Regions from separate parts of the Solibacillus sp. FSL W7-1472 genome, predicted to be linked through region 1. Evidence: riboswitches for the same ligand, from Rfam matches in the RefSeq annotation. Region 1 holds a riboswitch; each other region holds the start of a gene.

Region 1 (4,129 bases):
GTTCAAAATTTACTGCTGGACAATATCATTGCTGAAGCAAAGCGTATCGGAAATATTTCGGATATTCATTTTGATTTTGAACGGATTGCACGCGATCAGCGGGAAGCTTATAATAATTTCCTCCGAAGAGCTGTCGAGCGTATGCATGCGGAAGGATATACCGTTTCTACCGCATTGGCTCCAAAAACGAGAGCCGATCAGCCAGGGGAATGGTTTATGGGCCATGACTATAAGGCGCACGGCGAAATAGTGGATTTTGTTATGTTGATGACATATGAGTGGGGCTATTCTGCTGGACCTCCAATGGCCGTTTCTCCGCTGCCTCAAGTCGAACAAGTAGTACAATATGCATTAACAGAAATTCCTGCAAATAAAATTTTACTTGGGCAAAATTTGTATGGTTACGATTGGACATTACCTTTTGTACAAGGAGGAGATTACGCAGAAGCGATAAGCCCGCAACGTGCAATTGAAGTGGCCAAACGCTACAACGCAGCAATCCAATTTGACTATACAGCACAGGCACCCTACTTTAACTATTATGATGAGCAAGGGCGTTCACATATTGTCTGGTTTGAAGATGCGCGTTCGATTCAGGCGAAGTTCGATTTAGTAAAGCGATTAAATTTGCGCGGAGTCGGCTATTGGAAGCTCGGTCTGCCATTCCCGCAAAATTGGCAGCTCATCGGGGCTAATTTTAATGTAGTGAAGAAATAGCAAAAGGAAAGAAAGTCAGATGAAAAAACATCTGACTTTTTGATTGTCATCTAAATTAAGAAGGAGATTTTATTGAAGCTGATGAAGTATTAGTAGTAGCTGAATAAAAGGGGGATTATAGATGGGGAATATTCCGGAAATTTTACAAAACTTACGTATCCCAGTAATCGGGGCACCATTGTTTATTATTAGCAATCCGAAATTGGTCATTGAACAATGTAAGGCAGGAATAGTCGGGTCAATGCCTGCGTTAAATGCAAGACCGGCAAGCCAGTTGGATGAATGGTTAGCTGAAATTACAGAGGAGTTGGCCAGCTATAATGCCAAAAATCCGGATCAGCCGGCTGCGCCATTTGCCATTAATCAGATTGTTCATAAAACAAATGAACGTCTGGAACAGGATATGGAGCTCTGTGTGAAATATAAAGTTCCGATTATTATTACTTCACTTGGGGCACGTGAAGAAGTATTTGAGGCAGCTCATAGTTATGGAGGCATCGTTTTCCATGATGTCATTAACAATCATTTTGCAAAAAAAGCGATTCAAAAAGGTGCAGACGGCATCATTGCTGTAGCAACAGGTGCAGGTGGCCATGCAGGTCAGCAAAGCCCATTTGCGCTCGTACAGGAAATCCGTGAATGGTTTGACGGTCCATTAGCTTTATCAGGATCAATCGCACGAGGACATTCGGTATTGGCTGCACAGGCGATGGGGGCTGATTTTGGCTATATCGGTTCACCATTCATCGCGACCGAAGAAGCGTTTGCTCGTCAAGAATATAAACAGATGATTGTTGATAGTACTGCAGAAGATATTGTATACAGCAATTTATTTACAGGAATCCACGGGAATTATTTGAAAGGTTCTATCATGAACGCGGGGATGGACCCGAGTAATTTAAAAGAAAGTAATCCTTCAGCAATGAACTTTAACGATAATACCGCAAAAGCCTGGAAAGATATTTGGGGCAGCGGGCAAGGAATTGGCGCGATTAAAGAGATTACTTCCACAAAACAATATGTCGATAAACTGGCCGAGGAATATGCTCAGGCTTATCAGGAACTGACTGGTAAAAGATCTGCAGTAACCCATCTACAATAGATGTCAGCGCATCATTAGTAACAGATTTTTACTAACGATGCGCTATTTTGTGAATTTGTTATTGAACTATTAATTTCGTAATTTATTGAATTCACTTGCCCGGTTCGAATTAATTTGTTACACTCTGGGTAATTAAATGCATTTGCGGGGGGACACAGCAGTGTTGAGAAGGTTAAAACCTGACCCTTAGAACCTGACCGTTAATACGGACGTAGGGAGCAAAGTACAAGCTATACATATGTACTTACTTTGGCTCCGCGTATATTTTACGTGGAGTCTTTCTTTTGCAAATACACAAGCATTTGATTTGCGGGGGGACACAGCAGTGTTGAGAAGGTTAAAACCTGACCCTTGGAACCTGGCCGTTAATACGGACGTAGGGAGCAATGAAAAGTGGTACTTACACTTTTTGGGGACGTCTCTCTATATGTTGAGACGTCTTTTTTGTGCTTCCGCCAACAAAAAGGAGGAGTAACAATGGGATTTTGTGAAAAGGTAAGAAAAGAAACGGATTTTTATTGGGAGGCTAGCTTCTATCATCCTTTTGTACAAGGGATTGCAGATGGGAGTCTACCGCTGGAGAAGTTTAAGTTTTATATGCTGCAGGATGCGTATTATTTAAAACATTATACGAAAGTACTAGCTCTTGCAGCTGCAAAAGCGACAACGGATGATGATGTTCAATATTTTCTGCAAACAGCAAAGTTTATCCATGATGCCGAGCTTGAGTTGCATCGTACAACTTTTAAAGAATTAGGTGTGACAGCGGATGATTTGGAAAAATTCGAACCAGCACCAGCAGCCTATAACTATGTGAGCCATATGTACAATGCAGTGCATAACGGAGATGTAGCAGAAGCATTTGCGGCAATCCTGCCATGCCCATGGCTGTACCAGGAAATTGGGCAAAGATTAAAAGATGCATGCCCCAATATACCTCTTTATGAACAGTGGATTGCATTATATGCTTCCGAGGAGATGCTTCAAAATATTGAAGTACAAAAATCGATGCTAGATCGATATGCGAAAGAACAACCTGCAAAGCTTAAAGTATTACAGGAGCATTTTAAGAAAAGCTGTTATTACGAATGGATGTTTTGGGAAATGCCTTGGACGAAGCAAAGCTGGGAACAAGGAGTGTATGTAAATGAGTCTGCAAGCAATTTATAATAAACAACCATTAGTTCATTGTATTACCAACTATGTTGTCGCAAATTTTACAGCGAATGGCTTGCTGGCGGTAGGAGCTTCACCAGTAATGGCGGATGCAATAGAAGAAGTGGGTGAAATGGCTGCCCAGGCCAATGCTTTGCTTTTAAATATGGGCACTTTGAATGAGCGGACAATAGAGTCGATGAAGAAAGCAGGACTTAGCGCAAACATGCATAATACTCCGGTTGTTTTTGATCCAGTAGGTGTAGGGGCAACGAAGTTTCGAGCGGAGACAGCACAACAATTGCTCGACCTTTTAAAGATTAATGTAATCCGTTGCAATATTGGAGAAATGGCGGCTCTGGCGGGAGTAAATTGGGCGTCTAAAGGTGTGGATAGTGGCAAAGGAGATATAGATGTTGCAGTGACTGCCAAAAAGTTGGCTAATAACTATCAATGTATTGTGATCGTAACAGGAGAACAAGATGTTATTACTGATGGGATAAGAGTGGAATTTGTAGAGGGTGGTCATGAAAAGGTGACAAAAATGACGGGGAGTGGCTGCTTGCTTAGTGCCTTTTGTGCAGCGGTGCTTGCAAACAGTAAAGAACCGTTTGATGACTTACTAACGCTACTGAATGAATATAAACAGGTAAGTGCCAATTCTGTTGCAACTATAGGAAATTTCCACACAAATTTCTTGAATCAACTAGAGAATTTAGCGGAGGGACGAAAATGATTACATGTACGATAGCAGGATCGGATAGCGGTGGCGGTGCCGGGATTCAAGCCGATTTAAAAACGTTTCAGGAACTCCGTGTATTCGGTACATCAGTAATCACCGCATTAACCGCACAAAATACTGAAGGAGTGCATGGAATTTTTCCGACAACGGCTGATTTCGTTCAAGCTCAGCTAAAGGCAGTACTTCAAGATTTCGACGTAAAGGCAATTAAGACAGGGATGCTGTTTAGTGCTGAAATTATCGAAGCCATTGTGACTTTACTAAAAAATACGGATATTCCGCTTATCGTTGATCCGGTCATGATTGCAAAAGGCGGTGCCAGTTTGCTAGAGCAGCAGGCAACAACAGATCTTAAAGAAAAGTTATTGCCGCTCGCAACCGTTTGTACCCCGAATATACCGGAAGCGGAAATC
Region 2 (4,129 bases), 770 kb from region 1:
TCAAAACTATTTATTTCTTCATAAGCACGCTTCCATTCTGCTTCTTCAGCAAAACCCTCTATACGCTCCACCAGCACCCGACCATACCAAGAGCGATCAAAAATCGCAATCTGGCCATGCTGCGGCAACTTTCTCCAAAAGCGTTGCATATAATGATAGCGCATCTCATGGGGCTGTGGGGCAGAAATTGGCCATACCATTAACCCACGCGGATCGATACGCTCTGTTAAACGCTTAATCGCTCCCCCTTTTCCTGCTGCATCCATTCCTTCAAATGCAATAATAAGGCCAATTTTATTATTAAATAAAAATTGCTGGGCATTTAGCATTTCATATTGCAAAGCTTTCAATTGCTTCTTATAGACTTCCTTCTCCAGTTTTTGCGATAAATCCACATCTTGTAGCTTTTTCAAATAGTGCTGCCTCCCCTATTCCATTTATTATGTATATTTTACTCGAAAGTGTATGGAATTGGTAATTGTTGCGTTTATTTATTTGAATCATTTGATTATTTTATGTTGGCATCCTGTTTTAATAGAACAAAAAAACGCGGGCGCACTTATATATGCACCCACGGTTATAATTTAGTCTTCCAATGTTGTTAAAATAATTGGTTTATCTTTTGTTACAATAATCGAGTGTTCGATCTGGGCAACTAATGATTTATCCGGTGTAATAAATGTCCAGCCGTCACCTGATTCTACGATGTGCTCAGCCTTCGCCGAAATGAACGGCTCTACCGCCAACACCATGCCTTCTTTCATGATTGTCGTATCCCAAGCATCGTAATAGTTCAAGACATGGTTTGGTTCTTCGTGTAATGATTTACCTAAGCCGTGTCCTGTTAAGTTCATAATTACCGTCAACCCGTGATCACGTGCTTCACGCTCTACTGCTTTACCGATCTGATTTAATTTCGAACCTGCTTTAACCTTTGTCATCGCACGGTCAAATGCTGATTTTGCTACAGAGCAAAGTTTTTCTTTATCTTCATAACCTTCACCAACAACAAAAGAAATACCTGTATCTGCAAAGTATCCGTTTAAAGAGCCAGAAACATCAATGTTTACGATATCGCCGTCCTGAATAACCTTGTTCCCTGGAATGCCATGTGCAACTTCGTGATTTACTGAAATGCATGTATATCCCGGAAAATCGTATTCGCCTTTAGGACCAGAAACCGCGCCTGCTTCCGCAAACATACGGCCTGCAATTTCATCTAATTCTTTCGTTGTCACGCCAGGTACTGTCGCAGCTTTCATTGCCTCGCGAATTTCAGCACAAATGCGTCCAATTTTTTTAAACGCTTCTATTTCTTCTTGTGTAGTAACAATCATGTGTAACTTCCTTCCTCTTAAACAATGTCTACCCTTAACTATAGCATACTTAATATCGGTTGTAATTGTTCAAGGATTTTAAAATTATTTGGATTTATGATCAAATTAATACGACATTGTACAATAGAAATTAGAAAAGGCTTGCAACGGGAAAATAATCCCTTGCTGCAAGCTTTGAGTTTTTCATTCATTATGGTGTTTGTGCTTTTTGGAGTAAACGGGGTGCAGATGTGAATAATATAACTGCAATAACCGCTGTAATTATTGTTGCAGGTACCATATAAGTACTGTTATAAATTATTGAGTAGATCCACACATTATCATCGCCTGCGTACTCTTTAAAGAACACGACACCTGCGAGCAAGTGCGAAACAAATCTTAAAGCTCCGCCTATTAGAGCTCCTATAACGATATAAATTGCCATTTTTACTTTATTGAGTGATTGTGTTGCCTGTAATAATGGCTTTCTTACAATTGCCGCTAACCCTACTACTGTAAAGGCAAGACCGTAATCTAAAATCGCCTGAAGCCAGTGTACTATGTAAGCGCCAAACATCATTTGCATAACGCCAATCAGCAAGCCAGTTGCAAGTCCTGCTGTTAGCCCCCAACGAATGGCCATTAACATAATCGGTACCATAACAAAGCTGATTGACCCGCCCTGTGCCCACATTTTAAAAGATACTTGGTCCAATACAAGTCCGATGGCAGCAAATATCGCTATCTCCACCATCATCAATAATTTTTTTCTGTCCATAACAATTCCCCTTTCTTTTATCCGATGTAACAAAAGTGAAGAGGGATAGAATGGAACTTTTACTTCTTCTAGGTATTTAGAAAAAGCAAAAAACGATAATCAGGACAAAAGCCTGACTATCGTTTGAACAGTCGGATTCTATCCACATCCCTACGCAAGTGCTAACTTACAGGTTCAAAGAGTCAGTGCAATCCCGTGCACAATCTCAGCCGACTTTCTCGGCACCCCTTGTGGTACATCTAAATTTTTATTGTTTGAACATGCTCATTGTAACGAATATTTCTACAACTTTCAACAGCTATTATTTTGAAACGTACTAGAATTACATATAATAGATACGAAGGAGTGATAAATGATGGATCAATCGAAAGGTTTAAGTGCATTAAGCTATTTGAGCTTTTATTTTGCACCGTTTATTTTACCGGTAATTATATTTATCGTTACGAAAGATCAAGCCGTTAAAGGCCATTCTAAAAAAGCTTTTATTTCTCAACTTATTCCAATACTGTTAGGGATTTTGTACATGATTTACTTTTTCACTTCCGTTCTTTCCTGGAATAATACTTTGACAGTGAGCGTGCAGGATTTCTTTATTAGTTCACATTTTATCGGATTTATTCTTTTAGTCCTTATTACGTTTATTCTGGCGATTTGGAATCTAGTCCAAGCGATTAAAGTTTTACGTTAATGTTTATGATAGCTCCTTCTTTGGGTATATTTTTTATACGAAATGTATTCGTTAAGGAGTGTATATCATGAAATTAAATAAACTCATTAAAACCGCAATTAAATATGGACCGATCGTGTACCCGATCATTAAAAAAATGATGGATAAAAAATCTGCACCCCAACCAGCAACTACACGACGAACGCCAAAACGTTAACGCAGAAAAACACATTTCGCACTAAAACTCGTGTGAAATGTGTTTTTTGTTGTCTTTTATTTAATAATAATTTCTGTTTTACTGTAGCCTTCTTTTAACTTTTGGACTTGTAAAATGGCAGGCATTGCTGCTTTTAATTCGGCCACATGGGAGATGACGCCGATTAAGCGGCCTGTTTGCTGAAGATCGATCAAAATATCGATTGCCCGTCTTAACGCCTCCTCATCCAATGTACCGAAGCCTTCATCGATAAACATCGTATCGATATGCACACTTCCTTGAACACTTTGAATAACATCGGCCATTCCTAATGCTAATGAAAGTGAGGCATTGAATTTTTCACCGCCGGACAATGTTTTTACATCCCGCGTTTGTCCTGTATGGCTGTCATATACATCGATACTGAGCCCGCTTTGTGCATTTCCTTCTTTACGACCTGTCGATTTCAGGAAGTATTGACCATTTGACAGGACACGTAAACGTTCATTTGCCGCATGGGTTACTTTTTCCAAATAACCAATTTGCACAAATCGCTCAAATGAAATTTTCGAATCGTTTTGTCCGCGGATTAAATTATAAACATGCTCCACCTGCATCAGTTTCGCTTTATAGCTTTCGATCTGCTGTGCGGATTGGTCAAGTTTTTCGAGGGTTTCTTCACATTGCTCCACATAGGACTGGGTTAATGTAATTTTAGAATACTGTGCCTCGATTTGCTCATTCAGCTCATGAATCTGTTGCTCACTTGCCGTTAAATCAGCCCGTTCTTTTCCTTCGAGCAAAGGTTCTTCCTCGGCAATTTGAACAGATAATGTATGAACATTTTGCTTGTAAGCTTCAACTTCATCCTGAATTTGCTGCTGAACATTTAATGGCAGTAATGCATTCTTATATGTTTCCAAGTCAAAACTTTCTTGCTGCAATGCTGTATCAAACGCTTTTTGCGCTGAAAGAGTCTCCTGCTGTTTTTCTGTTACAAGGTTTTGTGCATGTAGATGGTTCACTTCACAAGATTTTTCATCTAATTGGATTTTTTGCATTGCCTCCAGTGCACTTTGAATTGCACTTTTTAAATGGCGGTGTTTTTGCTGCTGGCTGGCCAATTCTTGTGTTACTTCATCCAATGTAGAAAACTGAGGCAATAATGACTG
Region 3 (4,129 bases), 420 kb from region 1:
ATTGGCTGAGGAATTTTTAGCTGGCCGCGATGAGTGGCATATTGTTTTTGGGGAATAATTGATGAAGCAAGTCTTCTGTGAGGATAATCTCGCAGGAGACTTTTTTATTGGAGCAATTGTTTTAAAAGTTCCTGTGAATAGGTTATTAATAAACTAAAGTAACTAAAAGGAGAATTTGAATGAACAATACCTCAACGACTACATTAACAATGAAAAGAGAATTTAATGTAAAGCCTGAAAAAGTGTTTGACGCATGGTTGAATCCTGTAACGATGAAAAAATGGTTCTTTACATTGGAAGGGACGAACAAGGTTGCACAAAATGACCCAAAAGTAGGGGGCAATTGGGAAATTGTAGACCACCGGCAAGGAGTGGACTACCGGGCGATCGGGGACTACGTTGAAATCAATTCGCCTGAAAAAATCGTCTTCACTTTTAAAATGCCGCAATTCAGCGAACTGGAAGATACAATCACAGTGGAGCTGAAAGAGTTGGGACAAGGCAGTGAATGACGTTCACCCAACTGATCCATGTTGAAAATAAAGAGCAATGGACAGAAGCTGACATCGTAAAAGCTCTAGATGAAATGCGAGATGGCACAGAACATGGCTGGAACTTAATGTTCATGGGTCTGAAGGAATTAGTTGAGACCGGAAAAGTGAGCTATCAAGGTTAGGGCGTATAATGAAACACCGGGTGGGGGTCATGACCATCCGGTGATTGAATTTTCGGGGAAGATTTTCTAATAAAATGTTGAATTGTTCTACCAGATCTTTATACGGTAACTGAAGAAGTAGCCGCATCTTCGGAACAACAGCTCATCGCGAAATTTAAATATTAAACCAAAGGCATCGTCTAGTTAGGAGATGCCTCTAACTTATAGGGAGAAAAGTTCGCGGAAAAGGTTAAAATAGGCTAAATTGAAGTGGTGCAAATTTGAATTAAGAAGGGGAAGAGTCCGATGAAAAGCGCAAAACCATTTTTAATGTTTCAAGGCGGTGTTGCTGAAGAAGCGATGAACTTCTATACATCACTTATCGATGATGCGGAAATTACAAGCATTGTACGCTACGGGGCAAATGAAGGCGGAGACGAAGGAAAAGTCATGCAAGCCACTTTTTCGATAAAAGGTCAGGAATTTATGTGCATTGACAGTAATATTAAGCATGAATTTGACTTCACACCGTCATTCTCTATTTTTATTACGTGTGATACGGAAGAAGAAACCGACCATCTTTATGAAAAATTGCTTGAAGGCGGGCATCCGCTAATGCCAATCGATAATTACGGTTTCAGTAAGAAGTTCGGCTGGGTAAATGACCGTTACGGAGTATCTTGGCAGATTAATTTACCTTAATAAAATGTGCCGGGTGTCTGAATGGATACCCGGCGTTTCATTTTCTAATAAAGGTCTGAGTTGTTCTAATATATTTTAAAATCTTCTAATAAAAGTGAGATTTTCTAATATAATTGTACATTGTGCTAATAAGTCTTTAATATGTTCAAATATCGTCCACAGAAGTTCTAATAACCCCCTGCAATCTTCTAATATCCATCACAAACCAATCTGTTCTAATATCATGCGCAGAAGTTCTAATATCCCGCCAAGGAGTTCTAATATCGACACAAAAATTTCTAATAAAAACCTTCCATTCACCCGGCATTCTGATAAAGCATCCCGCCAAACGCCCGGTTTCTCACCATAATCCTCAGCAAGCCATAGCCTAAAAGCGCCCCCGCAAAAGAACTCATCATAAATGCCGGGACAAAACCGAACAGCGCCGCTTCCTGACCTAAAAATAAAATGGCGATCGGGTAAGTAGCCATCGCACCGAGCAACCCGGTCCCGATTACTTCACCTACTGCCGCAAACGCTAACTTCTTCGTTTTAGCAAACAGAAATGCAGCCAAAAAGGCACCGATCATACTCCCCGGATAAGCAAATATACTGCCTGTCCCCATTAAGTTTCTCAATGTCGATGTAAGGAATGCCTGTAATACCGCATACCATGGACCGAGCAACACCGCCGATACGACATTGGCAAAATGCTGAATCGGAAATATTTTGGCAAAACCTAAAGGGATGTACACAAAACTGCTGAGAATCGTTGTAAGTGCAGCGATAATGGCTGAATACGTAAGCTTCCTCGTTTTATTCATCTCTTCCATCCTTTACAATAAATTTTTGCAACAAAAAAACCACTTTCAACTAAAGAAAGTGGTATCGCAGCCTAAAACAAATAAAAAGGGATCGACACTACTTTCCTACGCTAGTATTACCTAGATCAGGTGCAAAGGGTTCTTCTCAGCCAAACAGGCGCCCCTAGTAGTTTTCATATTCAATTATAAGCAGATTACCTGCTTCCAATATTAGGTTAATTTCACAGTTATCATAACACGGCCGTTTCATTATGCAAATGCATTTTTGAAATTTGATTCCTTTGACCGAGAAAAACTACTGCTCATACCCACCGCCATAATTGCCGGGCTGGACTTGCTGCCATGGGTTTGGTGGACCGATGAACGTATTCGGCCGAACCGGTGCAACTGCCTGCGTCCATAAAGTTTCGTTCATCCCATATGTGTGGGCCATAATATTTGCTGGTGTCAGCTTGAGGAGGTCGGAACCTAAAATGACTTCAGGTGTCGGTGCGTTGAAAATGGCGAGCAGATGCGTGTTGTTTTGCGTGGCGACTTCGTAATGCCACCACCCTTGAGGAACGTTCGCCACCTGGCCGGGGGTAATCGGAAAATGCATTAGCTGTTTCGTAAACGGATTCAAAATCGAAACAACCGCACTTCCCGCAATACAATAAACAAGTTCCGCCGCATTTTGGTGGTAGTGCGGTTCAATGACATTATTGGCACTCAAATAAATATCAAGCAGCGATATATTATCCAGTGTATTTAACTGGTTGACGCCCATTACATTAATAAAATTATGCTGGTCTTTAACGAACAACGGGTTTTTATTAAGGTCGAATGTAAACTGGGGTTGCACTGATGTATAATCTTGATTCGGATTCAATAGTTCACCTCTTTTTTATTGTAGTTAAAATATGCAATAATTTACCAGTGTGTGCCTATTGTCGTTAGTAGCCATCCATCTAAAAATACACATACAACGCATTGATTAATGTGAAAATTAAAATAAACAGGGTAGCACCACATACAATAATTTCTGTAAAGTGCACGAACATGACTCTTTCATAACTTAACTCAGCTTTACGAAAACCAAAGAAATTCCCATGACTAATAATATAAATAAACGTACTCACGACCATTAAGGAAGACATTAAAAATGAAATTGTTGGCAAAGAAGTAACGTAGCGCGAGTTGCCTCCTGTTTCCATATAGAGCGGAATATCCAATCCCTTGCTTAACACAAAACTGACAATGACCATGATGTAGATAATAAGCGAAATATTAAACGGGTGTTTGCGGTAATCGATCAGATCAAGCAACTTTTTTGTCTTCCCCTTAAACTCCCAATCCTTATTGTCTTCTACTCTGTCACCTTTCAGCATGTAAATAATACCGGCTAATACAAGCCCTGAAAATAAATACCATTCCAACATCGTAAAAAACAGCGTCCAGCTATAAAACGGTGCGATCACAAGCGGGAGAATAACGAGTCCAAACAACCATTTATTAACTGGCTGATTAGCAGTAAGCCATTCGTTTAATGCATGCCGTTTATCTTTTGTATGTGCTTTTTCCGGTTCCCGGTAACTGAAGATTTGATTCATTACAAAAGTGCATCCTACCAGTACTAACCCGATTCCGAAAGTAAGATAAGAAGCTTTCGGATAAATCACGACCCCATCATAATTAAGGATGATCCAGTTCCCGCATAGGGCAGTGATCAATATCCCGGTAAGCATCAGATATGAAGATAAGTTTCTCATCCGTACACCTCCATTGTTCTATTCTACGTCGATTGGATGGAAATAGTTTCAAATAAAACAGGAGGTATGTAAATAGTTCTAATAACGACCGGCAATGTTCTAATAAAACCAAAAATGTTCTAATATAATTGCGATTTTCTAATATATCACTCAGTTGTTCTAATAACCATCCGACATCTTCAAATAAAGCACTCCGATGTTCTAATAACTCGTCGACATTT
Region 4 (4,129 bases), 460 kb from region 1:
TGTAAGGCTTGTTAATAAATATGGTCTTAATCCGGAATTGATTTTTTGGCAACGCGCAAGATTGATCAAATACTTGGCCATCTTAAATGACTTTAAGTGCGTATGTCCATTTTTAAATTCCTTCTTCGTATTGACGACCATAAATTCCTGCTTGCGCCCTTTATAAAAAGGAATAATAATAAACTCATCTTTTTTGAAAATTTGATTCATATTATCCTCATCCTTTTCTCGAATATATTCAAAAACGACCTTTCACATACGGAGAAATAGTGATCACCCCGTTCCTCTTAATGCCCCTCCCGCCTCTCCTTTTTATTGGTCTTACTTTTCCTTACCCTATTTACCGGTTACTTTATTCCAAGTTCCATCCAAAAAGCACTTTTTTAGCTATTATTAACATTTTGAATATGTTTTTACATTTGGTTAATATAGGATATTACGGAGTGAATGCAAATGACAGGACAATCGCTTGCATTTCACTGAATTTTCTGTAAAATTAAATCAAGTTCTATTCATTCCCCGAATGTTTTGGTCGCACTTAACATTTTCAGAGGATTGGATAGGGCTTTTCTTTATGATTTACTCACTGGCTAAATAAACGGAATTGTTTCGCCTATTTGGTATTTTACTGGTAAAATAAATGAAATAGACTGAAAACGCCATTCATTTTCGAGGAATACCGAATTCAAATAAAAGGCTACATTAAAAGTTCATATCACTTTTAATGTGGCCCGTTTACGTAATTTTATTTTACGAATTTCATTTCTTGAGGACTTTTCTACTTGGCTACTAAAAGCGCTGCCGCTTCCTCCAACGTCACCATATTCGTAATCATCGAACAAGCTGCATCAAGAATCGGGAACGCTAGAGCAGCACCCGATCCTTCTCCAAGTCGCATATTCATATGCAGCATTGGCTCTAACCCTAGAAGCTCAGCTGCGATTTTTGCACCGGGCTCTTCCGATAAATGTGACGGAATCAAATACGCTTTCACATTCGGATTTAACTTATAGGCGATTAATGCGGAAACCGTTGAAATATATCCGTCAACAACGACCGGTACACGATTCGCTGCGCCTGCAAGGAAGATTCCGGCCATCCCGCAAATTTCCAGACCCCCTACTTTTGCCACAACATCAATCGGATCTTCGGCGTTCGGCTCATTCAAGGCAATCGCTTTTCGAATGACTTCGGCTTTATATTCGATACCGCCAGCTCCGACACCAGCTCCAAAGCCTGTTACTGCCAGTGGATCACAGCCGTGAAGCACTGAAAGCACCGCAGCACTCGGTGTCGTATTCCCGATACCCATTTCCCCGGTACCAATGAGATTGATACCGTTTTGGATCGCTTCTGTTGCGACTTCAATTCCTACTTCAATTGCTTGAATCGCTTCTTCTCGGGTCATTGCAGGACCTTTCGCCATATTGTCTGTCCCGTATTTGACCTTTTTAATGATTACCCCAGCATCTTGAGGTAAATCTTCTTTGACACCGATATCTACCGGGATGACTTGTGCATTCGAAATTTTCGCAATCGTACACATCCCTGTCGTCCCTTTCGGAAATGATAATGTTTGGAAAACCGTTGTACTTTGCGGATTTGGCGTTACGCCTTCCTCATACACCCCGTGGTCTGCCGCCATGACGATCACCGCTTTATTATCGATTTTAGGCGCAAGGTCACCCGTAATTGTGGCGATTTGCAGAGCTAGTGATTCGATCTTCCCTAGGCTTTGCGGTGGTTTGGCTAAAGAGTCTATGTACGTACGTGCTTTTTCTTCCATTTGTCGGTCGATTTCTTGAATTTGATCAATTGTTTGCTGTAATAATTGCATGTTTCGTTTCCCCCATCTAAATGTATTTTTGACAATAAAAATAGCCTGCAGTTTATTCGATAACAAATAAACTACAGACATATCCAGTGTCTATAAACAGTAAGCATACTTAGGCAGGTCTCCTGGCTCAGATTCACAATTTCATAGCCCCTTCCCAGATGTAAATCCAGTGGGTTTTGCTATGAAACTCCTCTATACAGTGTTGGGATTACGCTAAAGCTTTTCACTTTATTCCCTATTCTCCCTTAACGGGCACCTAATGCTTGATGAATTTACCATTACTTTACGACGAACGACTTTTTTCGTCAAGGATGATTTTCAATAAGCAGGAATTAAAACGTTTTCTGATTCAGAATTCCTTAAATATAAAAAAAGTCCACCTCCTGAGAATGTTGACTCATCAGAAATAATAATACGTTCGGGTTTTGTTTCTTTAATGTTCTTAACATCGAGACATGCAGAGGTTTGTAATGTGCATGCGAAATGAGTACGATATCAATATCCGGTAAGGTAATTCATCCAACAAATACTTTTCTGAATTTTCCCTTTTATCTCAAGGAAGTTTCATGTATACTAATATAAAATTGAATAGAAATAACTAGGGGAGTCCAATAAGTTGGGCTGAGAATGAAACACGTTGAAGTTTCTTGACTCTTGGGACCTGATCTGGATCATACCAGCGTGGGGAAGTTAGCATCGTATTATAGTAATACTACTTCTGTATACATATTAGCCGGGTCCGACCATTTATTGGACACCGGCTTTTTTATGTACTTCATAAGCTTTTTTAAGCTCCTCACTGTTGTGCTCTATCTCTTGTCCTTATATTCAAAAAAGGAGAGATTTATTATGTCTATGTCACCATCTTCATTAAACGAACAAAGTATTTCCATTATGTCTAACTTTTCAGGTAGCAATAAAGTATATGTAACAGGCTCTAGACCTGACATTAAGGTTCCAATGCGTGAAATCGAGTTAAGCCCGACAACTGGTACGTTTGGAGAAGAGGAAAATCCTCCAGTACGTGTGTATGACACCAGCGGACCTTATACAGACCCTGATTATTCTGTCGATATTACAAAAGGTCTCCCTGCCCTTCGCAGTACATGGATTCAAGAACGTGGCGATGTGGAGGAATATGATGGTCGTGAAATCAAGCCTGAGGATAATGGTTATAAAGATAAAAACGATCCTCGTACTAATCATAACGTGTTTCCTGGTTTAAAGCGGAAACCGTTACGGGCTAAAAAAGGGAAAAATATTACACAACTTCATTATGCACGAAAAGGAATTATCACGCCTGAAATGGAATTTATCGCAATTAGAGAAAATATGAAACCTGAATTCGTACGGGATGAAGTTGCAAAGGGTCGAGCGATTATTCCTTCTAATATCAACCATCCAGAATCAGAGCCCATGATAATAGGTCGTAACTTTCATGTAAAAATTAACGCGAATATTGGCAATTCTGCTGTTTCATCTTCCATCGAAGAAGAGGTTGAAAAAATGACATGGGCAACACGTTGGGGTGCTGATAATATTATGGACCTATCAACAGGTAAAAACATTCACACAACACGGGAATGGATTATTCGAAATTCGGCTGTTCCTGTCGGTACCGTACCTATTTATCAAGCACTAGAAAAAGTAAATGGTGTTGCTGAAGACCTAACATGGGAGGTTTACCGTGATACATTGATTGAACAAGCCGAACAAGGGGTGGATTACTTCACCATTCATGCAGGTGTTCTTTTACGGTATGTTCCGTTAACAGCAAAACGTTTAACAGGTATTGTATCCCGAGGTGGATCTATTATGGCACAATGGTGTCTTCACCACCATAAAGAAAATTTTTTATATACTCACTTTGAAGAAATCTGTGAAATCATGAAAACTTATGATGTTTCCTTCTCTTTAGGGGATGGCTTACGTCCTGGTTCCATTGCAGATGCCAATGATGAAGCTCAATTTGCGGAATTAGAAACTCTTGGAGAACTAACAAAAATTGCTTGGGAGCATGATGTACAGGTTATGGTTGAAGGACCGGGACACGTGCCAATGCACCTTATAAAAGAAAACATGGACAAACAACTGGAAGTTTGTAAGGAAGCTCCTTTCTATACTTTAGGCCCTCTTACAACTGATATAGCTCCTGGCTATGATCACATTACATCTGCTATTGGAGCTGCAATGATTGGTTGGTATGGGACAGCGATGCTTTGTTATGTAACGCCAAAAGAACATTTAGGTTTACCGAATAGAGATGATGTTCGTGTAGGGGTTGTCACTTAT

Evidence for each region. Region 1 has a riboswitch for thiamine pyrophosphate ahead of tenA (thiaminase II). Riboswitches for the same ligand answer to the same signal wherever they lie in the genome.
Region 2: it holds a riboswitch for thiamine pyrophosphate, as region 1 does, so the genes downstream of both, thiT (energy-coupled thiamine transporter ThiT) here and tenA (thiaminase II) in region 1, are expected to answer to the same signal.
Region 3: it holds a riboswitch for thiamine pyrophosphate, as region 1 does, so the genes downstream of both, thiW (energy coupling factor transporter S component ThiW) here and tenA (thiaminase II) in region 1, are expected to answer to the same signal.
Region 4: it holds a riboswitch for thiamine pyrophosphate, as region 1 does, so the genes downstream of both, thiC (phosphomethylpyrimidine synthase ThiC) here and tenA (thiaminase II) in region 1, are expected to answer to the same signal.

The regions. Positions count from the first base shown of each region.
Region 1 is NZ_CP150208.1:2,649,897-2,654,025, reverse strand. Features, by position in the region: gene MKY07_RS13200 (glycoside hydrolase family 18 protein) at 1-717, shown strand, start outside; gene MKY07_RS13195 (nitronate monooxygenase family protein) at 839-1,819, shown strand; TPP riboswitch at 1,956-2,054, shown strand; TPP riboswitch at 2,121-2,219, shown strand; gene tenA (thiaminase II) at 2,297-2,989, shown strand; gene thiM (hydroxyethylthiazole kinase) at 2,967-3,710, shown strand; gene thiD (bifunctional hydroxymethylpyrimidine kinase/phosphomethylpyrimidine kinase) at 3,707-4,129, shown strand, end outside.
Region 2 is NZ_CP150208.1:3,415,426-3,419,554, forward strand. Features, by position in the region: gene MKY07_RS17135 (polyphosphate kinase) at 1-413, opposite strand, end outside; gene map (type I methionyl aminopeptidase) at 585-1,337, opposite strand; gene thiT (energy-coupled thiamine transporter ThiT) at 1,528-2,094, opposite strand; TPP riboswitch at 2,225-2,333, opposite strand; gene MKY07_RS17150 (DUF4870 domain-containing protein) at 2,450-2,782, shown strand; gene MKY07_RS17155 (hypothetical protein) at 2,850-2,978, shown strand; gene MKY07_RS17160 (SMC family ATPase) at 3,035-4,129, opposite strand, start outside.
Region 3 is NZ_CP150208.1:3,074,559-3,078,687, reverse strand. Features, by position in the region: gene MKY07_RS15355 (S-ribosylhomocysteine lyase) at 1-58, shown strand, start outside; partial or broken gene MKY07_RS15350 (SRPBCC domain-containing protein) at 180-676, shown strand; gene MKY07_RS15345 (VOC family protein) at 962-1,357, shown strand; gene thiW (energy coupling factor transporter S component ThiW) at 1,654-2,160, opposite strand; TPP riboswitch at 2,246-2,335, opposite strand; gene MKY07_RS15335 (cupin domain-containing protein) at 2,456-3,028, opposite strand; gene MKY07_RS15330 (nucleotidyltransferase) at 3,108-3,908, opposite strand.
Region 4 is NZ_CP150208.1:3,114,368-3,118,496, forward strand. Features, by position in the region: gene MKY07_RS15540 (hypothetical protein) at 1-210, opposite strand, end outside; gene cobT (nicotinate-nucleotide--dimethylbenzimidazole phosphoribosyltransferase) at 779-1,837, opposite strand; cobalamin riboswitch at 1,932-2,112, opposite strand; TPP riboswitch at 2,428-2,542, shown strand; gene thiC (phosphomethylpyrimidine synthase ThiC) at 2,693-4,129, shown strand, end outside.